One region of the Desulfovibrio aminophilus DSM 12254 genome, then DNA from elsewhere that is predicted to be linked to it. Evidence: predicted binding sites of a transcription regulator. Region 1 holds the regulator's gene; the other holds the start of a gene.
What was found. Region 1 encodes sigma-54, which starts transcription at its own class of promoters, with help from an activator protein. Its sites were predicted from a motif close to CTGGCACGGNNNNTGCTT; they were not measured.

Region 1 (7,393 bases):
CGTCCTGGACGTGGACGGCGTACTCACCGACGGCGGGCTTTACTACGACCACGAAGGCAATGTCAGTAAACGCTTCCACGTGCAGGACGGCCTGGGCATCAAGCTGGCCCAGGCGGTCGGACTGGAAGTGGCCGTGATCACCGGCCTGAAGCACACTGCCGTGGAGCGCCGGGTGCGTGAACTGGGCATCGAGGAATATCACGCCGGGCATGTGGAGAAGAGCCTGCTCCTGGACGAGATGTGCCGGAAACGGGGCATCGTCCCGGCCCAGGTGGCCTACCTGGGCGACGACTGGGTGGACGCGGCCATCATGCGCCGCGTGGGCCTGCCCCTGGCCGTGCCCAACGCCCAACCGGAAATTCTGGCGCTGGCTCGCTGGTGTCCAGCCCGACCAGGCGGCCAGGGGGCGGTGCGGGAAACCATCGCCTTCCTGCTGCGCTGCCAGGGCAAGCTGGACGCCCTCTGGCGACGTTGGGCGGAGTAATATGCGTCTGACGGGAAAGGCCTGGGCCGCCGTGGCGGCGATCTTCGTGGGCGGCGTGCTGCTGGGGACACTCCTTTCCCGCGAGGACCACGACCGCGACGCGGTCAAAGGCGCGGCCAAAAGCGCGGCCAAGGCCGTGGAGCAGGGGCTGGCGTCCGGCGCCCTGGGCGGAGCGGACATCTCGGCCCAAGACATCGAGCTGGTCCAGGGCAAGGCCGGGCAGATCCAGTGGCGGCTCAAGGCCCGCAGCGCCCAGTACAGCCAGGAGAAGGGCAGGGTGGTGGTGGTCAAGCCGCAGATGCTCTCCTACGTGGGAGAGGAGCGCCGGGAAGTCTACGTTCAGGCCGAGCGCGGCGAGATCGATCAGCAAGGCGACAACCTGACCCTCTGGGACCGCGTGGAGGGACGTTACGGGCTTTTCGCCCTGACGGCGGACAATTTCGATTACATCGGGGCCATGAACAAGGTCTTTCTCAAGGGATCGGTGCAGGTGCGCCGCCCGGACATGTCCATCGACGCCGCGGCCGTGGAAATCGATCTGGCCTCCCGGGAGTTGGTGGCCGCCGGCGGCGTGACGGCCTTCATCGCCTCGCGCGATGTGAACCTTGACCTTCTGCCCCCAGCGGACCAGTCCAAGCCCCAAGGAACGACACCATGACCAAACGCCTCACGTTCGCCCTCATTTTGCTGCTCATCGCCACCCATGCATGGGCCTTCGGCGAGATCCGTTATGCCGACCGGCCGCTCAACGTGCGCAAGGCCCGCAGTCTGGAGAGCGAACACGTCAAGACCCTTCAGGCCGGGGAGAAGGTCCGCGTGGATCATCTCCGCGACGGCTGGTACGCCGTCTTCGACCTGAACGCCGCCACCCCGGAAGAATCCAAGGCTTTGGGCTACGCCAAGGCCAGTTTCCTTTTGCCCGTAACTCCGGAGGCTGCGCCAGCCCCTGCAGCCAAGGTGCAGATCCCCGCTCCGCCGACCAAAAACCAGGTTCCCGTCGGCGTCGGTACGGCGCAGCCGGCACCCGCTGAAACCAAGATTCCCGTAGGTGTGCCCATGCCGGAGATCAAAGCTCCGGCGCAGTCCGCTCCCATCGCCGCGCCCACAGTGGAAACGAAGCCCCTGCCGGTTTCCAGCATCATCCCTTCGGAGATCAAGGCCGCCGCCATAAAAGTCTCCGTGCGCACGGCCCGGGCGGTCAACTCTCCGATTTCCGCCACGCTGGCTCCCGGCCAGCGCGTCCAGGCCGCCTTCCTCCGCGACGGCTGGTTCGCCGTCTTCAAGTTGGACGACAAGAACCTTGAAGAATCCAAGGCTCTCGGCTTCGTTCACGCCTCGGAACTGCTGCCCGAGACTCCCGGGGTGAAGCCCCTGGCCCAGCTTTCGACACCGGCGGCGTCTTCCAAATCGACGACGCCGGAGCCGACCGCTCCCGTCGCCTCGCGTTCCGAGATCACCGAGGCGGTCCAACCGGTCCCCGTGGTTCCCGGTGAAACACCGTCCGCCACGACAGAGGCCCAGACTCCGGTGAAAATCACCGCCGATCGGATGACCTATGTGGAGAAGGACCGCAAGGTGACCTTCTCGGGCAACGTCCAGGCCGAGCACGAAGGTTTGCATCTCTGGGCGACCACCCTTTCTGCCTACTTCACCGAGGCGGGCAAGGGCGCCAAGGACGTGGCCGACAACATCGAGCGCATCGTGGCCGACGGCGGTGTGAAGATGAAGAAGGAAAAAAGCGAAGGCACCTGCCAGACCCTGATCTACTTCGTGAAGGACGGCGTCCTGCGCATGGAGGGCAACCCCCGGCTGAACGACGGCGCCAACAGCGTCGCCGGGGAAGTCATCAAGTTCTACGTCAAGGACAACCGCAGCGAGGTGCTCGGCGGACAGAACAAACGGGTGGAAGCCATCTTCCGTGTGCCCGAGGGGGCGAAGAAACCCTGATGGCCGGTCTCATCGCCACGAACCTAAAGAAGCGGTACGGCAACCGCGAGGTGGTCCACGACATCCACCTGAATCTCTCTCCCCGCGAGGTGGTCGGTCTGCTCGGCCCCAACGGCGCGGGCAAGACGACCACCTTCTATATGCTCGTGGGCATCGTCCGGCCCAACGGCGGGGAAGTGCTCCTGGAAGACCAGCCCATCACCGACCGACCACTGCACGAACGGGCCCGTCTCGGCATGTCCTACCTGCCTCAGGAAAGCTCCATCTTCCGCAAGCTCACCGTGCGCCAGAACCTCCAGATCATCCTGGAGCAGTCCGCTCTCTCGCCGGAGCGGCAACGCAAGCGCGCCGACGAACTCATGGACCAATTCGGCATCAAGCGACTGGCGGACCAGCCCGCCATGTACCTTTCCGGCGGCGAACGACGGCGGCTGGAAATCGCCAGGGCGCTCATTCTGGACCCAAAGTTCATCCTCCTGGATGAACCCTTCGCGGGCATCGACCCAATAGCGGTCATCGACATCCAGGAGATCATCTCCATGCTCAAGAAGATGGGCATGGGCATCCTCATCTCGGACCACAATGTGCGCGAAACCCTGAATATCTGCGATCGCGCCTATCTGGTCTACGAAGGCACGATCATTCTCGAGGGCACCCCGGAAGAGATCGTGCGCGACAGCAAGGCCCGCCAGCTTTACCTGGGCGAAGATTTCAGCCTCTGACCGCCCAGCCTTTTCCGTTTGCCCGCCGTGCCGGCCCGATTTACATGCCTCGCCAGACTTGGTACACTTTTTTCATGTCGGCGGTCTTCATCGAAAAACCAATACGGACGGGGAGTTCCGCGAGATCCTTGGTTGCGCCGTCCGGGTGACTGTGGCACAATGAAGCCGTAACGTGAAAAAATAAGCTGAATCGGGCCGCCCAAACGGCCCATAAAGGATGTTTCGGGCGTCATGGGACTTGAACTGAGACAACAACTCAAGCTCTCGCAGCAGCTGGTCATGACCCCCCAGTTGCAGCAGGCCATCAAGCTGTTGCAGCTCTCGCGCCTGGAGCTGGTGGAAACGGTTCAGCAGGAGCTTCTGGAGAATCCTTTTTTGGAGGAAGCCGAGACCGAACGTTCGGACCTGCCCATGGAAGAAATGCCCGTGGAGGTGGACCAGACCACGGCCACGCCTGAAATGACTTCCCCGGAACGCAGCGAGGAGATGATCCGCAGCACGGACTGGGAGAACTACCTGGGCGAATTTTCCAGCATCTCCAAGCAGGCCCAGGTTCGCGAAACCGAGATACCGGAGGAGGGCGTCTCCTTCGAGGCCCGCTTGGCCAGCAAGCCTTCTCTGGACGGCCACCTGAGTTGGCAGATGCGCCTGTCGCACTTCACCCCGCGGGAACTGGACATCGGCGAGGCGGTCATCGGCAACCTGGATTCCGGCGGCTATCTGCATGCCGACATGGACGACATTCGGGCCATGGTGCCCGACGCCGCGGACGAGGAGATCGAGGCCGTCATCCACCGCATCCAGCGCCTGGACCCGGTGGGCGTGGCCGCGCGCACTCCTCGCGAATGCCTGCTCGTGCAGCTCGAGATCCTGGGCGAGACCGACCCCATCCTGCTCTCACTGGTGGACGAGCACCTGGAAGACCTCGAAAAGAAGCGCTACAAGCCACTGGCCCGCAAGTTCAAGATCGACATGGAGGAGCTCAAGCACTACCTGGAAATCATCCAGAAGCTTGATCCCATGCCCGGGGCCAACTTCTCCAGCACCGAGCCGCACTACGTCTCCCCGGACGTCTTCGTCTACAAGTACGGCGACGATTTCATCATCGTACTCAACGAGGATGGACTGCCGCGCCTTCAGTTGAACACCTTTTTCGCCGACTCCCTGTCCCAGACCGCGGGCAAGGAAAAGGACTACGTCCAGGAGAAGATGCGCTCGGCGGCCTGGCTCATGAAGAGCCTCTACCAGCGTCAGCGCACCCTCTACAAGGTCGTGGAGAGCATCGTGCGCTTCCAGCGCGAGTTCTTCGAGTACGGCGTGACCAAGCTCAAGCCGCTCATACTCAAGGAAGTGGCCGAGGACATCGGCATGCACGAGTCCACGGTCAGCCGCATCACCACGAGCAAGTACGTGGCCACGCCGCACGGCGTGTTCGAGCTGAAGTTCTTCTTCAACAGCGCCCTGGACCTGGAGGACGGCACCCAGGTCGGTTCCGAGAGCGTCAAGGCCCTGATCAAAAAGCTCATCGGCGAGGAGGATCCCAAGCACCCCCTGTCCGACGAGCGCATCGGGGAAATCCTCAAGGATCACCTCAAGGTGGACATCGCCCGCCGCACGGTGGCCAAGTACCGTTCGGCCATGAACATCGCCTCTTCGTCCAAGCGCAAGGACATTCTCTGACCCTTGGCCCGTACACTCCTTACTCGAACAGGAGGATACATATGAACATCTCCTTCAACTTCAAGAATTTCGACCCGTCCGAGCATCTCAAGGAATACGCCGAGTCGCGTTTCGAGAAGCTCTCCAAGTTCATTTCCGACGCCGAGGATCCCGAACTGCAGGTCAACCTCTCCGTGGAGAAGTTCCGCCACAAGGCCGACGTGGTCTTCCTGGCCGACAATCTGCATCTTTCTGCCTACGAAGAGTCCGAGGACATGTACTCGACCATCGACATGGTCTTGGACAAGCTCGAAGCCCAATTGCGCCGGATGCGCGAGAAGCAGAAGGACCGCCGCCGCGCGGGCCGCGAACGGGCAGTGAGCATGGGCGTGCTGACCTTCATCGAGGAATCGGGGAAGCGCACCCCGTCCATCGCCGAGATGGACAAGTACGAGCCCAAGCCCATGAGCGTGGACGAGGCCGCCATGCAACTGGAGTCCAGGAGTTACGACTTCCTGGTCTTCCGCAACTCTGAGACTGATGGCCTGAACGTCATCTACCGGCGCAAGAACGGCGACTTCGGGCTCATCGACCCTGGAATCTGAAATGCGGCTTTCGGAATACCTGTCGCGGGACTTGGTCCTCTCGGACCTCAAGGCCACGGCCAAGGCCGATGTTCTGGCGGAGTTGACGGCGTCTCTGGCCGCCCTGACCCCGCCGGTCGATCCGGACGAGGCCGTGGCCGTCCTGCTTGAACGCGAAAGCCTCGGCACCACCGGCATCGGGGACGGCATCGCCATCCCTCACGGCAAGCTGCCGGGGCTGACCCAGATCGTGGTTGTGGCGGGGCGGAGCATCCAGGGCGTCGAATTCGATTCCCTGGACTTCAAGCCCTGCCACATCTTCTTTCTCGTGCTGGCGCCCGAGCAGGTGGCCGGTCTGCATCTGCGCATCCTGGCCCACATTTCTCGACTGCTCAAGGACGACTCCTTCCGGCGGAGCTTCATCTCCGCTCCGAACAGCCAGGCCCTCTGGGACCTGCTGAACGACAGGTGAGGCGCTGGTGGGGGATACCCGAAGCTTCTCGGTCATCGTGGTCTCGGGTCTCTCGGGCTCGGGCAAGAGCACGGCCCTCAAGGTCTTCGAGGATCTGGGCTTCTTCGTCGTCGACGGCCTGCCCGCAAGCCTGACGCCCAAGCTGGTGAGTCTCTTCCGTGAGCAGGACAGCAAGCACCGGGGTCTGGTGCTGGGACTGGATCTGCGCCAGATGGACTTTCCCGAGGAGTGGCGCAAGGCTTTCGGAGAATTGAAGAAACAGGGCGTCCGGACGCACATCGTCTTTCTGGAGGCCAGGCTGTCCGAACTGGTGCGACGCTACGCCACCACCCGCCGACCGCATCCCCTGGAAAGCCGGAGCCTCGGCCTGGAGCAGGCCTTGGAGACTGAGAAGGTGCTCCTGGACCCTCTGCGCAAGCGGGCCGACCTGGTGATCGACACCACCAATTATTCCATTCACGACCTTCGCCGGACCCTGCAGGAGAAGTGGACCTCGCTGGAGCAGGAAGTGGGTGTGCTGCGGGTCCACATCATCTCCTTCGGCTTCAAGTACGGCGTCCCCATCGAATCGGATCTGCTTTTCGATCTGCGTTTTTTGCCCAACCCCTATTTCGACGAGAACCTCCGGCCCCTGTCCGGCAAGGACACAATCATCGCGGACTACGTTCTGGCCAATGACCCTGGGGCGACGTTCCGGAGTAAGTTCTTGGACTTTCTCTCCTATCTCCTGCCCTTGTACCTGGCCGAGGGACGCTATCGCGTGACCCTTGCCCTGGGCTGCACCGGCGGCCGCCATCGCTCTGTGGCGGTAGCCGAACTGGTCTGCGAAGCACTTCGGCGCACCGGATACGCCGTGACCCTGGAACATCGACACCTTGAACTGGGTTGAGCGACATGGCCAACAACGAGCGGATTGAGGAAAAGCACATCGGAGTGGTGCTGGTCACCCACGGCAACTTCGGTGAGACCCTGTTGGAGGCGGCCTCTCTGGTCCTCGGCCCCCAGGAAGGGTGCCGAGCCGTGAGCATGGCCGCCTCGGCGGGCATGGAAGAACTGGTGGAGGGCATCAAAGCCGCCGTGTCGGCCACGGATCAAGGCGCCGGCGTGTTGGTCATGACCGATCTCTTCGGCGGTACGCCCACCACCCTGTCTCTGTCCCTGTGCAAGTCGGCGGCACTGGAAGTCATCACCGGCGTGAACCTGCCCATGCTCCTCAAGGTGCTCCAAAGCCGGAACCAACCCCTGGCGGAACTCTCGGCGCAGGCAAAGAAGGCCGGGCAGCAGGGCATCGTCGTGGCCGGGGAGATCCTGCGCCGCAACCGCGCGGAAGGCTAGACATGTCCTTGGAATCCCTCTGGGTGCGCATCGACAACCGGCTGATTCACGGCCAGGTCATTGAAGCGTGGCTCCCTTATACCGGAGCCTCCACGATCATCGTGGCCAATGACGAAGTGGCCGGCGACAGCATCCAGCAGGAAATCATGTCCCTGGCCATCCCCCAAAACACCACCAGCCTTTTTGTGCA
Region 2 (7,393 bases), on a different contig from region 1:
TACAGACGCCGCAGTCGGTACATTTTTCCGGATCGCGCCCGAACTTGCCGTTTTCAAGAAGCACGACCGCGCCGTTGGGACAGGCATTGGCGCACGCGCCGCAGCCCGTGCAGAGATTCTCGAAGTACATCATCTGCGGCGCGAACTTCTGCGACTCGGGATTGCTGCACCAGATGCAGTGCAGGGGGCAACCCTTGAGAAAGACAGTCGTCCGCAGGCCGGGGCCGTCCTGCACCGACATCCGTTGAATATTGTATACCATTCCCTCTTGCATGGTCAGGAACTCCGAGTCGATTTGATGAGGCGGGAACCAAAGAAGGGGGACGCCGCGGCAGCGGCAACGGCGTCCCCCTTGGGGCATAGGGTCAGTTGGCCTGCGCGTATTCCGTGCGCTTCACGATTTCGTCCTGTACGCCCTTGTCGAGGCGGGTGAAGTAGGCGCTGAAGCCCGCCACGCGGACCACGAGATTCTTGTAGTCCTGCGGGACTTCCTGGGCCTTCTTCAGGGTGGCGGAGGTCACGACGTTGAACTGGATGTGCGATCCGCCGAAGTCGCAGTAGGTCTTGATGAGCGAAGTCAGCAGGCGCGTTCCGGCGGGGCCCTCGAGAGCCGCGGGCACCAGCTTCACGTTGAAGTGGTTCGCGCCGTAACGAACCGTGTCGATGGCCTGGGCGCCGGACTTGATGAGGGCGGTGATGCCCTCATGGTCGGTGCCGGGCATGGCGGAGACGGAACCGTCGGTGAGCGCGACGCCCGCCTTGCGTCCGGTCGGCAGGGCGCCCATGAGCGCGCCGAAGTAGTTGTGGTACGAGAGGGAGTAGGCGTCCAGCGGCGTGCGGTAGCCGAAGCAGTCCGGACCGATGGAGTTGTGGATCTCGTCCACGTCGCGGTAGTACTGCTGAACGAAGGCTTCGGTTTCGGGGTAGTCGTTGCCGTGTTTGGGCGCCTCGTAACACATCCTGCGGATGTCCTCGAAACCTTCGAAGTTGGCCTTGATGGCCTCCATGAGCTGGGCCATCGTGATCTTCTTGGTGTCGAACACGAGGTGCTTGATGGCCAGCAGGGAGTTGGCCGCGTCGACGCCGGCGGTCATGATCGGGTTGACCTGCGGGTAGCGGGTGCCGCCCGCCTCTTCGCACTTCCCCTTGTCGATGCAGCCGTCGTACATGACCGAGCGGAGCACGCTGGGCACCACCTGCAGGCGCGCCATCTGGGACAGGTCGGAGTGCTTGCGGGAGATGCCGAAGAGGTGCTTCAGCTGCTTCTTGTAGGCCTCGTAGACCTCATCGAAGCTCTTGAACTCGGTGAATTCGCCGGTTTCGATTCCGAGCTGCTTCTTGGTGGTCGGATCCGTGCCGTTGTACATCACCATTTCGATGATCTTCGCGAGGCACGGCTGGTCTTCCTGGGTGATGAAGCTGCCCTTGCCGCAGATGCCCGTGGACACGCAGCCGTAGTTGCCGCAGTTGCGGGCGTCTTCCAGGGTGATGCCGCCTTCATACTGGGCGAAGCGGGCGAGGGTGCGCTGGATCACGACGTTGTTGTTGAGGATCTGGGGCTGTCCCGAACCGCCGCGGATGCATTGCACGACCTTGCTCATGTAAGCATCCGACATCTTGGGATGATAGAGCAGCGTCAGCGTGGGCTGGATGCCGCGCACCTGGATCTGTGTTTCGAGCAGGAGTTCCTCCAGCTCGGTGCTGGCGTCGTTGCCGTCCTTGTCCACGCCGCCGATCGTGATGGTCTGGCCGGTGTGGCCGGAGAGGGTCTTGGCGTAGGAGCCGCCCTGATACTCACCCAGCTCCATGTGCTTGATCCACTGCATCTTGAGGAGGGCGACAACCTGTTCGCGGCTGAGCTTTCCTTCGTCGAGGTCCTTCTTGTAGAAGGGATACATATACTGGCCGTAGCGGCCCGGGGAGGTGGCGCAGGCCATTTGTTCGGTCTCGATGCACAGATGCATGAACCAGAAGGACTGGACGGCCTCACGGAAGTTGCGCGCCGGGAACTCGGGAACGCGGCGGCAGATTTCCGCGATTTCGAGCAGCTCGGCCTTGGTCTTCGGGTCGGTTTCCGTCTCGGCGGTCTTTTCCACCAGTTCGGCGTAGCGGTGGGAATGGGCGACCACGGCCTCGCAGACCACGATCATGGCGCGGTAAAGATCGAAGCGCTCCTTGTCGTCGAGGGTGGTGGGGCAGTTGCGCAGACGATCCTTCAGGTCGTCGATGATTGCGCGCATTCCCTCATTCAGCGCCCTGGGGTAGTCGGCGATGCCGGAGCCGCTCGCGACGCTGACGTTCTCGTAGTACATGCCCCCCTTGTGGTAGGCGGAGGGGTTGAAGCCGAACATGTCCTTGAACATCTTGTTGTTCAAGTCGATGCAGGTGCGGCCCTTCCATTCCTTGTAAGTCTGCTGGAGAAGCTCCTCGGTTTCCTGCGGGATCTTCATTTCGCCGAGAGAGGCCATCTTGGCCATCTGCATCTCGTCCTTGATCCACTGCACGTTCCACTCGGGATACGGGAGCACGCCGCAGCGGGCGCTGGTGAGGGTGCCGACGATGGGGTTGCCGTCGAGAAAGATCTTCTTCTTGAGGAGCACGCGCTCAAGCAGCTTGGCGCGAATGTAGACGACCGGCTCCCCCGCGAATTCCTTGTATACGTCGTGCAGGTGCTGAAGGCGCTCGGCGTCCATGACCTGAGGCGCGTTCATCAGGAACTCCATCTGTTCCTTGAAGCGCGAATTCATGGTCTCCCAGTTGAGCTTGTATTCCTTTGGTCCCGTCGCCACCTTGTTCATGTCGAACGTCATGTTCGCCACTTCTTCGATGGCTTGCTTCTTGGAGCTGGAGAAAGGAAGCGTCGTCATGGTCATTCCTCCCGATTGGCAAGTGGTGCGATTATGTCCGCCAGCTCGTGGCGCTCTCCGCCATTGCGGAGTTTGTGATATTTTGCATTAGCAGGAGGTATGCCAGCACTATTTTTGTTTGTATTAATTTGATATAATTGATTTTTTTATCAAAAACCCGGAACGGTGGGCGCAACAAATTTTTAGATTGAGAAAGTTTTTTTTCTTTTTTCGAAGATTTTTTCCGCAGTCGAGGCGCTGCGAAGGGAGCGATGGGGGACGGGGATCAATACACGTCGTCTATTTCCAGCGTCTTGATCCTGTAGCGCAGGCCGGCCGCCGTCATTTCGAGGATGCGGGCCGCCTTGGCCACGTTGCCGCCGGTCACGCGCAGAACGTTCGTGATGCAGCGGCGTTCATATGCGTTCAAGCAGTTCTTGAGCGCGATGACCTCGGTGCGTTTTACGTCGCTGTAATCGTAATACTCGTTCGCGGGCGCTTCCGGGAGAGCTTGGGCCGTCACGGACCCCTTGGCCGCAAGGCCGAGATTGCGCCCATATTCACGTTTCGCCTCAAGGAAATGCTGCGGTAGGCAGGCTTGTTCGATAATGCCCGATGGCCCCACCATGATCATTGAGCACTCGACCACGTGCGCGAGTTCACGAATGTTGCCCGGCCAGTCGTATTCCTTGAAAAGCTGAAGCACTTCCGGAGAGAATTCCACCTGTTCGTACTTGGAGCGCAGATCCGAGGCCTCCACGAAGGAGCGGACCAGCATCGGAATGTCGTCCTTGCGTTCGCGCAGGGGCAGGATCTCCAGGCCGACAACGGCCAGTCGATAATAAAGATCCCGGCGCAGGATGCCGCGTTCCACGGCCTGCAGCGGCGGCTCGTTGAGGATGCTGATGATCCGCACATCCACCGGAATTTCCGTGAAGGAGCCGAGACGTCGCACACGTTTTTCCTGCAACACCCGCAAGAGCTTGGCCTGCAATGCCAACGGCATGGAGTTCAGCTCGTCGAGCAGGATGGTGCCGCCGTCGGCCTTTTCGAAAAGGCCGGGCTTGTCGTTTGCGTCGGTGTAGGATCCCTTGACCGTTCCGAACAGGATGCACTCCAGCAGATTTTCCGGAATCGCCGCGCAGTTCACCGGGATGAACGGTCTGTCGCGCCGGTCGCTTTCCGTATGGATGGCCTGGGCGAAAACCTCCTTGCCGACGCCCGATTCGCCCCAGATCATCACCGAGGAAGCGGTTCCCGCGGCGACCCTGGAGGCGTCGACGACCGCGCGCAGTTTTTCATCGCGGCCCACGATGCTGTCGAAGGTGTAAAGGCTCGGGGCGCTGACGCTGGAGAGCGGGGATTTCGCCTTCTTCCCGGAGTCGCCGAACATGGCCGGCCCGAGCCAGATGATGAAGGCGATGCATCCGTCCTTCTTGCCCCGATCGAAAAGAGGAAAGAAATCCGTGACCGTGCTGGCCAGATAGTTTTTGGTGGTTTTGTACCAGTAGGCCCGCTTCAGGAGGGGTTCGCCCTTCTGCAGGCACTCCATGGTGGGGATCAGGTCGCGCTCGTGAGGAAGATAGAGGCTGGTGATGTGCCGACCGATCACATTGATTTCTGTGAACCCGTCGGTGCGGCGCTGGATGGGATTCATGTATTCGCAGATGCCCTTGGCGTTCACGACGGCGACACCGACGGCCATGGAGTCCCACAGGGCCTGCATTTCCTGGGTCAGGACGCTTGCGCGGCTGACATTGTGGAATTTGCGGATGTCGAAATCCATAGTCCCCCTCTCTCAGGGCTGTTGTTCTTCAGGCCCGCCTTTCAGATATTGGCGAACTCCGGCCGGAACCGCAAGGCGGCGTCGGCCAGAAAATCAAAACCAGCGCGGAGCAGAGAATGCAGGCGATGCCCGTGACGGCTTGGGCCGTCACGGGTTCGTGCAGGCACGCAAAGCCGAGCAGCGCGGCGCAGAGCGGTTCAGCCAGGCCCAAGGTGGCGGCGGTGGGCGCGGGTGTTTTCATCAACCCCGCGAGCATGAGCGAAAAAGCAAGCGCCGCGGTGACGACGCCGAGGTTCAACGCGACCAGGACGCCTTTGACCGACAGCAGCCAGTGCAACGGAGAAATGAAGAGAAAGGGTCCGAGGAGGAGGCCGCAAAGCAGGCAGGCCATCATCATGATGGCTTCAGGCGCGTACATCCGGAGAGGCTTGCTGCAGACTACATAGACCGCGTAGGACAGTCCGGCGGCCAGCGAAGGCAGCAGGCTGCACAGGCGGTCCAGCGCCCCATCGGTCCAGTTCAGCAGCACCAATCCGAGCACGGCCGCCGCAGTGGCCGGATACCAGGCGCGCACAGGTTTTTCTCTGTATATCAGCCAATTCAATGCCGCCACGCCGAGCGGCGATACCCCGATGCTCGCCACCGTGCCCACGGCCACGCCGACCGAGGCGGTGCCTGTGAAAAACAGCACCTGGTATCCCGCCAGCCCCAAGGCGGGCAGGAGCACCCCTTTTAGCGGCCAACGGCCTTTATTCGGCAGAATTCCCCTCCAAACGCACCATGCCGCCAGCGCTGCACCGCCGATGAGCATCCGCAGGGCCCCTATGACGAGGGGGGTGGCCCCGTCTCCGACCACCAGGGCCTGGGCGAATCCCGTGGTGCTGAAGCATAGGGCCCCGGCGAGAACGAGGAGCGGGCCGTTCAGAGTCGGTTGAATCAACATGTCGGCGTCACCTGGGACAGAACGTTTATCGGCGAAAATCCCCCCGTCGCGGACAGGACCGTGACGGGGGGATTGTTTATTGCGCGGAACCTTTGTTTTAGTTCGTGGACTTGGCCTCGGCGCCTCTCTTGCCGGGGTTGAAGAACACCTGGATGTCCTCCGAGCCGGGCATGTGCCGACGGACTTCCCGTTCAGGCATGTCCATCCAGGTCTTGCGGCTGGAGTAGTAGAAGAACACGCCCATGACGACCCACACGGTCAGGCACCATGCCGGCGCGGCGCCGATGGCCGCCGGCGAACCGGGGATGCACAGAAGCAGCAGGCAGAGCACGGAGGTCAGCGCGCCGACGACGCAGTAGAAGGACTTCAGATTCTTGCCTTCGGCGTTGGTCGTCAGCAACATGCGGCGGGCGGCCAGGCAGGTGTACAGGTAGCCGATGGCCGTGCCCACGGCGCTCATGTCCACCGTCCAGCCCACTGCGGAGCGTCCGGCGTAGGGGGTCAGCAGCACGAGAATGATCGTGAAGACGACGGCCTTGTAGGGGCTGCGGTACTTCGGATGGATGTCGCCGAACCAGGTGGGCAGGATCCGGCCGCGGGCCATGGCCAGCATGAGACGGGTGGAGGCGACGTAGAAACCGTTGATGCCGGTGCATACGGCTCCCAGCACGGCGCAGGCGAGGATGACGGCGCCGAACTTGCCGAAGGCCAGCGTGGCCGCTTCGGCCGTGGCCCAGGCGACGCCGCCGGCGGCGCGTTGCTGGGCCATCTTCTGGAGCATCTCGGGATACGGGATCGCGAGGCCGGCGGCGAGCGTCACCAGGCTGTAGAGCGCCATACCGACGATGATGGCGATGAGCATGATGTTGCGGGAGCGGGCCGGGTCGAAGGCGAACTCCTCGGCGGCCTGGGGCACCGTGTCGAAGCCCACGTAGAGGAAGGGCGAGATGGCGAAGATGATCAGGACGCAGGAGAAGGCGGACTTGCCCTCGGCGAAGACCGGAGTCAGGTTCGAGAGGTGCGCGGTATCCAGCGAGGAGACGCCGAAGATCAGGGCCAGGATGCCGAAGGTGAGCATGAAGGCCAGCACCACCTGGATCTTGCCCGCGACGCTGACGCCGCGATAATTCATGATGCCGAAGGCGAGCACCGCGATGCTCATCAGGATGACCTCGCCGGCGTAAACCTTCCAGCCGGCGATCGTGTAGAGTTCCCCGAAGTTCAGGAAGCCCGGCAACAGGAAGCGGCAGATCAGGGCGAGCGCGGAAATGTTGATGGCGATGATCGCGATGTAGCCGATGATGAGCGCCCATCCGCAGATGAACGCGGCGACCGGGCCGAACCCGATGTAGGCCCAGGCGAATTCGCCGCCGGCCACCGGGGCGTACTTGATCATGTAGCTGTATGCCATGGCCACGAAGCTGATCAGAAACGCGCCGATGGCGAAGCCGAGCAGCGTACCGAGCGGACCGGCCTGGGGCAGGAACATGTCGCCGGGCAGCACGAAGCAGCCCCACCCTACGATGGAGCCCAGCGCGAGTGCGCAGACCTGTAAGGGAGACAGCGTCCTTTCCAACTTTACTTGTTCAGACATAGGCTTCCTCAACCTCCTCAGAATACACGATGCATCCGCCACAAGTCCATACCTGACTTTTGCGTCTGAGGTTTATCGCCGTCAGTCCGCTTTGAGAGAAGTATGGAGACAACACACTAAATGCAAATAAACCGATAAAGAGAGCATTTCTTGATCAGTTGCATGGAGCGCTGTGGTCGTTTCATGCGTAATGCATATTCATGTGCAGATATTCACAAATGCCG

Region 2: the regulator sigma-54 is predicted to act here: its motif matches at 2,956-2,973, upstream of H587_RS0103950 (glycyl radical protein).

Annotation. Positions count from the first base shown of each region.
Region 1 is NZ_AUMA01000006.1:298,575-305,967, reverse strand. Features, by position in the region: gene H587_RS0103490 (KdsC family phosphatase) at 1-484, shown strand, start outside; gene lptC (LPS export ABC transporter periplasmic protein LptC) at 486-1,142, shown strand; gene H587_RS19490 (LptA/OstA family protein) at 1,139-2,431, shown strand; gene lptB (LPS export ABC transporter ATP-binding protein) at 2,431-3,153, shown strand; gene rpoN (RNA polymerase factor sigma-54) at 3,385-4,833, shown strand; gene hpf (ribosome hibernation-promoting factor, HPF/YfiA family) at 4,875-5,417, shown strand; gene H587_RS0103460 (PTS sugar transporter subunit IIA) at 5,419-5,868, shown strand; gene rapZ (RNase adapter RapZ) at 5,876-6,757, shown strand; gene H587_RS0103450 (PTS sugar transporter subunit IIA) at 6,763-7,203, shown strand; gene H587_RS0103445 (PTS sugar transporter subunit IIB) at 7,206-7,393, shown strand, end outside.
Region 2 is NZ_AUMA01000007.1:74,071-81,463, forward strand. Features, by position in the region: gene H587_RS0103945 (glycyl-radical enzyme activating protein) at 1-274, opposite strand, end outside; gene H587_RS0103950 (glycyl radical protein) at 366-2,810, opposite strand; gene H587_RS0103955 (sigma-54 interaction domain-containing protein) at 3,133-4,632, opposite strand; gene H587_RS17165 (DMT family transporter) at 4,661-5,575, opposite strand; gene H587_RS17170 (APC family permease) at 5,673-7,169, opposite strand.